2 regions of the Rhodococcus sp. NPDC078407 genome follow, and region 2 is predicted to be linked to the other one. Evidence: predicted binding sites of a transcription regulator. Region 2 holds the regulator's gene; the other holds the start of a gene.
What was found. The regulator HspR, encoded in region 2, represses chaperone genes until heat shock. The targets are predictions, from matches to a motif close to ANNTGAGTNNNNNNNACTCANNT.
Positions count from the first base shown of each region.

Region 1 (4,422 bases), on a different contig from region 2:
GTCAGCTGGCCGCCGGCCTCGTATCCCACGTAGCCCGGAGGGGCACCGACGAGGCGAGCGACGGAGTGCTTTTCGCTGTACTCGCTCATGTCGATGCGCACCATCGCGCGTTCGTCGTCGAAGAGGAACTCCGCCAACGCTTTTGCGAGCTCGGTCTTGCCCACACCGGTGGGTCCGAGGAACAGGAACGAGCCCGTCGGACGGTTCGGGTCGGCCACCCCGGCGCGGGAGCGTCGGACGGCGTCGGACACCGCCTGCACTGCATCCTTCTGTCCGACGACTCGCTTGCCGAGTTCGTCTTCCATCCGCAGCAGCTTGGCAGTTTCGCCTTCCAGCATTCGGCCGGCCGGAATTCCGGTCCAGGCCGCCACCACGTCGGCGACGTCGTCCGGACCGACCTCCTCCTTGAGCATCACGTCGCCTTGGGCAGGTGAGGCCTCGGTCTTGGCGGCGAGTTCCTTTTCGAGCGTCGGAATCCGTCCGTACCGAAGCTCGGCGGCCTTGCCGAGATCGCCGTCGCGTTCGGCGCGGTCGGATTCGCCGCGCAGATTCTCGAGCTCCTCTTTGAGGGTCCGCACGGAGTCGATGGCGTTCTTCTCGTTCTGCCAGCGTGTGCTGAGCCCGGCCAGCTTCTCCTGCAGGTCGGCGAGTTCTTGACGCAGTTTGTCCAACCGAGCCTTCGACGCCTCGTCGGTCTCCTTGGCCAGGGCCATCTCCTCGATCTCGAGGCGACGCACTGCGCGTTCGACCTCGTCGATCTCGACCGGGCGAGAGTCGATTTCCATGCGCAGACGCGACGCGGCCTCGTCGACGAGGTCGATGGCCTTGTCGGGTAGGAACCGGGCGGTGATGTACCGGTCGCTCAGGGAAGCGGCGGCGACAAGGGCGGAGTCCGTGATCCGAACGCCGTGGTGCACCTCGTAGCGTTCTTTGAGTCCGCGCAGGATGCCGACGGTGTCCTCGACCGATGGCTCACCCACGTAGACCTGCTGGAAGCGGCGTTCGAGGGCGGCGTCCTTCTCGATGTACTTGCGGTACTCCTCGAGGGTCGTCGCACCGACGAGTCGCAGTTCGCCGCGGGCGAGCATCGGCTTGATCATGTTGCCCGCATCCATCGCCGATTCACCGGTCGCTCCGGCACCGACGATGGTGTGCAGTTCATCGATGAACGTGATGACCTGACCTGCGGAGTTCTTGATGTCGTCGAGCACGGCCTTGAGCCGCTCCTCGAATTCACCGCGGAACTTCGCTCCCGCGACCATCGAACCGAGGTCGAGCGACACGACGGTCTTGCCGCGCAGGCTCTCCGGAACGTCGCCGGCAATGACGCGCTGGGCGAGCCCTTCGACGATTGCCGTCTTGCCGACACCGGGCTCGCCGATGAGCACCGGGTTGTTCTTGGTACGCCGAGACAGCACCTGGACGACACGCCTGATCTCGGTGTCGCGTCCGATGACGGGATCGAGCTTGCCTTCTCGGGCCAGCGCGGTCAGGTCGGTGCTGTACTTCTCCAGCGCCTGGTAGGTGTTCTCGGGATCGGCGCTGGTGACCCTGGCGCTGCCACGGACGGCCTGGAATGCGTCGCGCAACTCGTTGGGTCCGGCACCGTGGCCGGACAGGAGCTTCGCAACATCGGAATCTCCACCTGCGAGACCCACCATGAGGTGTTCGGTGGAGACGAACTCGTCGTCGAGTTCGGTGGCCAGGTGTTGCGCTGCGGTGATCGCGGCGAGAGTTTCACGGCCGAGTTGCGGAGTGGTGGTCGAACCGGATGCCGAGGGCAGGCGGTCGACGAGGTTCTGCGCTTCTCGACGCACCGTTGCGGGGTCGACGCCGACGGCCTTCAGCAGTGGGGTGGCGATGCCGTCGGTCTGATCGAGCAACGCCACCAACAAATGTGCCGGACGGATGTCCGGGTTGCCGGCCGCGGATGCGGCCTGCAGGGCAGCGGAAAGTGCTGCCTGCGACTTCGTGGTGGGAGTGAAACTGTCCACCGGTCACCTTCTTTCTCGGATCGGTAAGTGCGTGTCGCTGGGTACAACCATAGACAAGTTGAGTCTGTTCCGCTCAACCTTAGTTTTTTGTCGTGCGCGTTTTGCGTACCTGGAGGGGCGCAAAACGCGCACGACGAAAGAGCCCTCTCGCGCGAACGTCTCGATCGGTCTACTTTGGTGACGGTCGACAGCAGTAACAGGTGGGGTGGAGGTTGATCGATGCTCGACGCGCGCACGATCTCCCTTGTCCGTGCCGGTTTCAAATCCGTCGTGGCCTCTCCGGATGGAACAGCCCGCCTCTCGCGGTCCTTCTACGCCCACCTCTTCGCTGAATATCCCGACTTCCGATCCCTGTTTCCCGCCTCGATGGACGCACTTCGCGACCACTTCGTGCTGGCAATCGGCTACGTCTTCGAACATCTCGACGACGACAGCCGCGTCGAACCGTTTCTCGAACAACTCGGCCGGGACCATCGCAAGCACGGGATCTCGGGCGCACACTTCCGCGCGGGCAGCTCCGCGCTCATCAGTGCATTCCGCACGTTCTCGGGCAACGAGATGTGGACCGACGAGGTCGAGACGGCGTGGCACGACGCCCTCACGGTGGTGAGCAACGCGATGGCCGCCGCCGCGGACGACGACGAGCTACCGCCGTATTGGAGCGCCACCGTCGTCGAACACCAACGGCACTCCGACGACCTCGCGGTGGTGCGATTGAAGACCGACGGCGAGATTCCCTACTTCCCCGGCCAATACGTCAGCGTGCAGATTCCGCAGCGATCCAAGTTGTGGCGGTATCTGTCTCCGTCGATTCCGAGCAACCCGTACGGCGAGATCGAATTCCATGTTCGACGCGTCTCCGGGGGCTGGGTATCGCCGGCGATGGTCACCGAGACGGCAGTCGGTGATCGGTGGCTGATCAGTCCGCCGCTGGGCGGAATGCACGTCGATCGCACCATCGGTGAGGACGTGTTGATGATCGCCGGGGGCACGGGCCTGGCTCCGCTGCGTGCTCAGGTGATGGACATGGCACAGCGAAGCAACAATCCGCGGGTGCATCTGTTCGTCAGCGGGACGTATCCGTGCGATCTCTACGATCTGGACACTCTGTGGCAACTGTCGCTGTCGAACCCGTGGCTGACGGTGGTGCCGGTGACCGAGCACCTCGAGGATCCGTGGTGGTACTCCGGCCCGCCGCGTGAACTGCCGTGGGGAATGCACCATCGGCTGCACGGCGCAGTGGGCAAGGTCGTCACCCAATTCGGCTCGTGGGCCGATCGACAGATTCTGGTCTGCGGGTCGCCCTCGATGGTGCGCACCACGCTCTACGCGTTACGCAAGGTCGGGACCCCGATGGAGCACGTTCAGCACGATCCGTTCTGATTGCGCTGCAACGCCTTCAGCTCGACAGCGACTTCGGCGGTATGACCTCGACGATTCCGCCTGCCACCAGTCGCGGGGTCCAGGCCTCGGTGACGAGTCGTCCGTCTCCGGTGATGATGGCGTCGGGGTCGGGGTCGATCAGGATGGGGTACCCGGTATCCGCAGTGGCTCTGACGTTCTGCACCAGTCGGCCGTTCTCGATGGTGTAGTGCACGTGCACCGGCTGTAGGTCGCCGTCGAATGCCCACGGGCGACCGATGAAGATCACGGCCTGACCCGCCTGGTCCAGTACCGACACCGAGCCGTCGTGTTCGAGCCGCAAACTCCACAGCGGCGGCATGGATGTCGTGAACTCGAATCTGTGCGGAGCCCGCGGATCCAGAAGATGAATCATCAGCAGCGCGTCGTCATCCGGATCTCGTTGCGGTACAACGATTTCGAATGATTCGCACTCGTAGAACCTGGATCCGAACGGTCCGGGAATGCCGGCGCCGAGATCTCCCGCAATGGCGAGTTCGAGCCGAATGTACCCGGAGCCGTTCTCGGCTCGCAGGGTGATTCCCTCGGAAGGATGCGGCGTGGGCGACTCGTCCCGCGGAGCGTAGGACAGCACGGCACGCAACAGCGGTTCGACCACCTCGGCGTCACCGTCTCGTGAATCGAACGTTCGTCGTCGACGACCGGTCATCTCCACCCCCTTCGCCTGGCAAGACAGTCTGCCACCGAGGCTCCGATCGTGCCGACGGTTCCGCGGAAAACCATTCGTTCGATCCTTCTCGACCAGAGGCAGCCCGGCCGGAACCGCGCGGAGTAATCACCCGGACAAGAAACCGATCAGTACGATCCTTGTCCGAGTTTCTGCAGGTCAGCCATGGTCCGGCAGACGCGAAGTAGCCGCTACTATCAACCGGTTCGGTCCGCGGCGGATCGATCTGCCCGGTGGGCAGCGGTCGTGTCAGGAAGGCAACCACATCCCCGATGTCCGCTGATTTCGCCGCTCGTCTGAATCACCTGTTCTCCACGATCCACCCGCCGGGGCGCAAGC
Region 1 is NZ_JBITUQ010000029.1:46,426-50,847, forward strand. Features, by position in the region: gene clpB (ATP-dependent chaperone ClpB) at 1-1,994, opposite strand, end outside; gene ACIGGF_RS22450 (globin domain-containing protein) at 2,214-3,377, shown strand; gene ACIGGF_RS22455 (hypothetical protein) at 3,394-4,065, opposite strand; gene ACIGGF_RS22460 (helix-turn-helix domain-containing protein) at 4,356-4,422, shown strand, end outside.
Region 1: a site for HspR is predicted at 2,051-2,073, ahead of clpB (ATP-dependent chaperone ClpB). Genes of this name have one in related genera too.

Region 2 (4,422 bases):
CAGAGCTCACCGCAGATCTGCAGCGCGTGTCGGCGGAGTACGCCAACTACCGTCGTCGTACCGATCGGGAAAAGCAGACCGGGGCGGAGAATGCGAAAGCATCCGTCGTCTCGCAGCTGCTTCCGGTTCTCGACGACCTCGAGCGGGCTCGCCAGCACGGCGATCTCGAGACCGGACCGCTCAAGTCTGTGGCAGACAAGTTGGCAGGGGTGTTCTCGAACATCGGCCTGACCACCTTCGGGGCCGAGGGCGACGCCTTCGACCCGGCCATTCACGAGGCCGTCTCCCACGAGGGCGACGGCAGCAGTCCCGTCGTCGGAACGCTGATGCGCAAGGGCTACAAGCTCGGCGAGCGCGTCTTGCGGACCGCAATGGTGGGCGTCGTGGACGGCACCGGCCAGGATGCAGCAACAGAAGAATCGGACGCACCCGCGTCCGACGAGCAGTAAAAAGAAATAGCGCGAGAGGAGGAGACGCCCGGTGAGCCAGCGGGAGTGGATCGAGAAGGACTTCTACAAGGAGCTGGGCGTTTCCTCCAGCGCGTCTGCAGAAGAAATCAAGAAGGCGTACCGAAAGTTGGCTCGGGACAACCATCCCGACGCCAATCCAGGTAATGCCGCGGCCGAGAACAAGTTCAAGGCGGTCAGCGAGGCGCACGCCGTCCTCGCCGACCCAGCCAAGCGAAAAGAGTACGACGAGGCCCGACGGCTGTTCGCCTCCGGCGGCTTCGGTAGCCGCGGCGGCGGTGGATTCTCGCCCGGCGCAGGCGGATTCGGTGGTGGCGGCCAGACGTTCGATGTCGGCGACATCTTCGGTCAAGGCGGCGGCGACGGCGGAATCGGCGACCTGTTCGGTGGCTTGTTCAACCGCGGCGGCGGGCAGCAACGCACCCAGAACAACCGTCCCCGACGCGGTAGCGACGTCGAGACCGAGACCTCGCTGCAGTTCCGTGAAGCGGCACAGGGCGTGACGGTCCCCTTGCGGTTGACCAGCCCGTCCTCGTGCACCACCTGCCACGGCAGCGGTGCCAAGCCCGGAACGAGCCCGCGCGTGTGCCCCAGGTGCAACGGACAGGGCGTCGTGAACCGCAATCAAGGCGCGTTCGGCTTCAGCGAGCCGTGCGACGACTGCCGAGGCAGCGGATCCATCATCGATGAGCCGTGCGCCGACTGCCGCGGAACCGGTGTTCAGAACCGCACCCGAACCATCACCGTGCGGGTACCGGCCGGCATCAGCGACGGCCAGAAGGTCAGGCTCGCCGGTCAGGGAGAAGCAGGGCTTCGCGGTGCGCCGTCGGGCGATCTGTTCGTCACCGTACGGGTCCAACCCGACAAGGTCTTCGGCCGCAACAACGACGATCTGACGGTGACCGTCCCGGTGAGCTACGGCGAGCTGGTGCTCGGCACGACGCTGTCGGTGCCCACCCTCGACGGCCGCGTCGGTGTGAAGGTGCCACCGGGAACGGTCGACGGCCGAGTGCTGCGCGTGCGCGGTCGCGGTATCCCGAAGAAATCCGGTACCGGTGATCTGATGGTGACCGTCAAAGTTGCCGTCCCGCAGAAACTCGACGATGCTGCTACCGACGCTCTGAAGAACTATCTGGAAGCCGAGAAGGCCAGCGGATTCGACCCGCGGGCCGGGTGGGCAGGTGTGTGATGTCGGTCCCTCCCGAGGCTGGATCTGCCAAAGCTGGTGGAGCTCAAGCTGATCCCGACGCCCAGATCTTCGTGATCTCGGTTGCCGCGCAGCTGGCCGGCATGCACGCGCAGACTCTACGTACCTACGACAGGCTCGGCCTGGTCATCCCGCACCGCACCACTGGCGGCGGTCGACGATACTCCGCGCGTGACGTCGCACTGCTCCGCGAAGTGCAGCGTCTCTCTCAGGACGAGGGCGTCAACCTCGCCGGCATCAAGCGCATCATCGAACTGACCAATCAGGTCGAGGCGTTGCAGTCGCGCATCAGCGAACTGGCTCAGGAATTGGCCGCCGTGCACGCGAGCTACCGCCGAGACCTGGTGCCCATTCAACGCAACGCTCTGGTGGTCTGGAAGCCGAAACACCAGCGCTAGATCCCCGTTTCCCGCAAACGCGTGTGCGTTTGTCAGGTGCGCGCATTCTCGTGAGCGATTCGGTCACTGATCCGCGCGCATTCAACAGACGCGCGTGCGTTTGCGGCCTCGACCCGGCGCGAACCCTGCGCGCGTGTGCGAGACACCCGGCGAGGGCACCTATCCTGGTTCTCATGCAGGGGTGGAGATCGACAGTCGTTCAGTATCATCGCCTTCGGAACGACCTCGCGGTGATCAGACTCGAAGGCGACGCGGTTCCGTTCAGGGCAGGCCAATCCGTGTCGGTGAAGGTTCCGCAGAATTCTGCGTCGACGCGGCGGTACTCACCGGCGCTGCCGCCCTCGCGTGACGGCAAACTGGAATTTCACGTTCGAGCCGTTCCGGCAGGCTGGGTCAGCGGTGGGATTGTCAACGAGACTCGGCCCGGCGATGTCTGGGAGATCAGTGATCCGCAGGGAGGCCTGCATGTCGATGATTCGGGTCGCGATGTCGTCATGATCGCGGGCGGTACCGGCTTGGCTCCGTTGCGAGCGATTCTGCTCGACCTCACACGCTGGGAGCAGCCACCGAACGTGACGTTGTTCGTCGGCGGAAAGTCGCCTCGCGATCTGTATGCCGGGGACATGCTGTGGTTGATGGCGTCGCAATTGCAGTGGTTGACCGTCGTGCCCGTCGTCGATCAACTGCACGAGCCGTGGGCCTCGGACCGATGGAGCGATCGGATTCATGCCGAAATGGCGTCAACAGCTTCATTTTTCGAGCCGGAACATTGCTGGGAAGGCAGTGTGGCCGACGTCGTCGCCACGCAGGGCCCCTTCCCTGACCGCCAAATTCTGGTGTGCGGATCCCCCGGAATGGAAGCGGCCACCGTGCGCGCACTCGTCGAAATCGGCACACCATCAGAGGCAATCCGACGCTGACAAACGCTGTCCCGGACAATCAGGGCAGCTGCAGAATCCGTCGCAGATGGGCCAGATCCTCAGCGGACACGGCGGTGAAATCCGGCGGCGGTGCGTCGGCGATGGTTCTGGCTCTCTCCGCGAGCCGGCGGCCGGATTCGGTGAGTCCGATGATGCGGCGTCGGCGATCGTCCGGATCTTCGGTGCGGACGACCAATCCGCGTTTCTCGAGCTCGCGAACATTGAGCGAAACGTACGGCGCATCGGACGCAAGGATTTCGGCCAGCTCCGTGACTGTCCGGTCACCCGTGAGGAGTTTGGTGAGCAGCTTCGCCCGCAGGAAGCTCATGCCGGTGGCATCGGCGACGGCTCGTCGGGTGTCGTGCTTCTCCAGCATCAGGGCGCGCATCTCGCGCCAGACGTGGGCGGCTTCCGAGTCGGTCATACGAGTACCGGTTGATCGATACGCTCGGCGGTAGAGCGGGCCCATCGACCGGTGGTGACGATGGCGAGCACGGTGACCACCACGCCGGCACCGGCGATGACGAACCACGCGGGAACTGCGGCAGCGGTGAAGCCGTCGGATATTTCACCGACGATGCTCGCTGTGACGATGGAACCGACGACGGCCACGCCGAGTGATTGGCCCACCTGCCTACTGGTCGACGCGATGGCGGACGCCACTCCGGCTTGGCTGCGCGGCATCCCGGACACTGCGGTGTTGGTGATCGGGGCGTTGACCATGCCGAACGAAATTCCGAAGATGACGTACGCGACGGCCAGCCATGCGAACGAGGTCGTCGGCGTCAGTCGGGTGAGCATGAGCGCCGAGGTCACGAATCCGATTCCGGCAACGAGCAACGGAAGGCGCGCTCCAAGGTTGCCGACGATGCGCCCGGAGATCGGCGCGAAGATCAGCGTCATCAAGGCCATCGGCAGAGTGTAGAGACCGGCATGCAGTGGCGAGTAGCCCCGCACGTCCTGCAGGTACAGAGTGTTGAGGAACAGGAATCCGCCGAGGGACGCGAATGCACATACCGCGATCACCGTCGCTCCGCTGAAGGGTGCGCTGCGGAAGAACTTCAGCTGGATCAACGGTTCCTCGATGCGAGTTTCGACCACCAGCAGGCCGACGAGGGATCCGATCGCCACGGCACCGGTGAGCACGATCAGAGGCGATCCCCATCCCTTCGCGGGACCCTCGATGATGGTGAACACCAGTGATGCCAGGAACGCGAAGATGAGGAATTGGCCGGCCGGATCGAACTTTCTCGCGTGATCGGCCTTGGATTCGGGCACGAACTTCAGCGTCATCGCCAGCGCGAAGATGCCGACGGGGACATTGATCCAGAAGATCGATTGCCAACCGGCACCGGTGACGAGGACGCCGCCGAGGGCAGGGCCTGCCGACATGGAGATTCCGACGACGGCACCCCACATGCCGATGGCTC
Region 2 is NZ_JBITUQ010000002.1:325,080-329,501, forward strand. Features, by position in the region: gene grpE (nucleotide exchange factor GrpE) at 1-449, shown strand, start outside; gene dnaJ (molecular chaperone DnaJ) at 481-1,656, shown strand; gene ACIGGF_RS03925 (heat shock protein transcriptional repressor HspR) at 1,656-2,072, shown strand; gene ACIGGF_RS03930 (FAD-binding oxidoreductase) at 2,246-2,992, shown strand; gene ACIGGF_RS03935 (MarR family winged helix-turn-helix transcriptional regulator) at 3,012-3,416, opposite strand; gene ACIGGF_RS03940 (MFS transporter) at 3,413-4,422, opposite strand, start outside.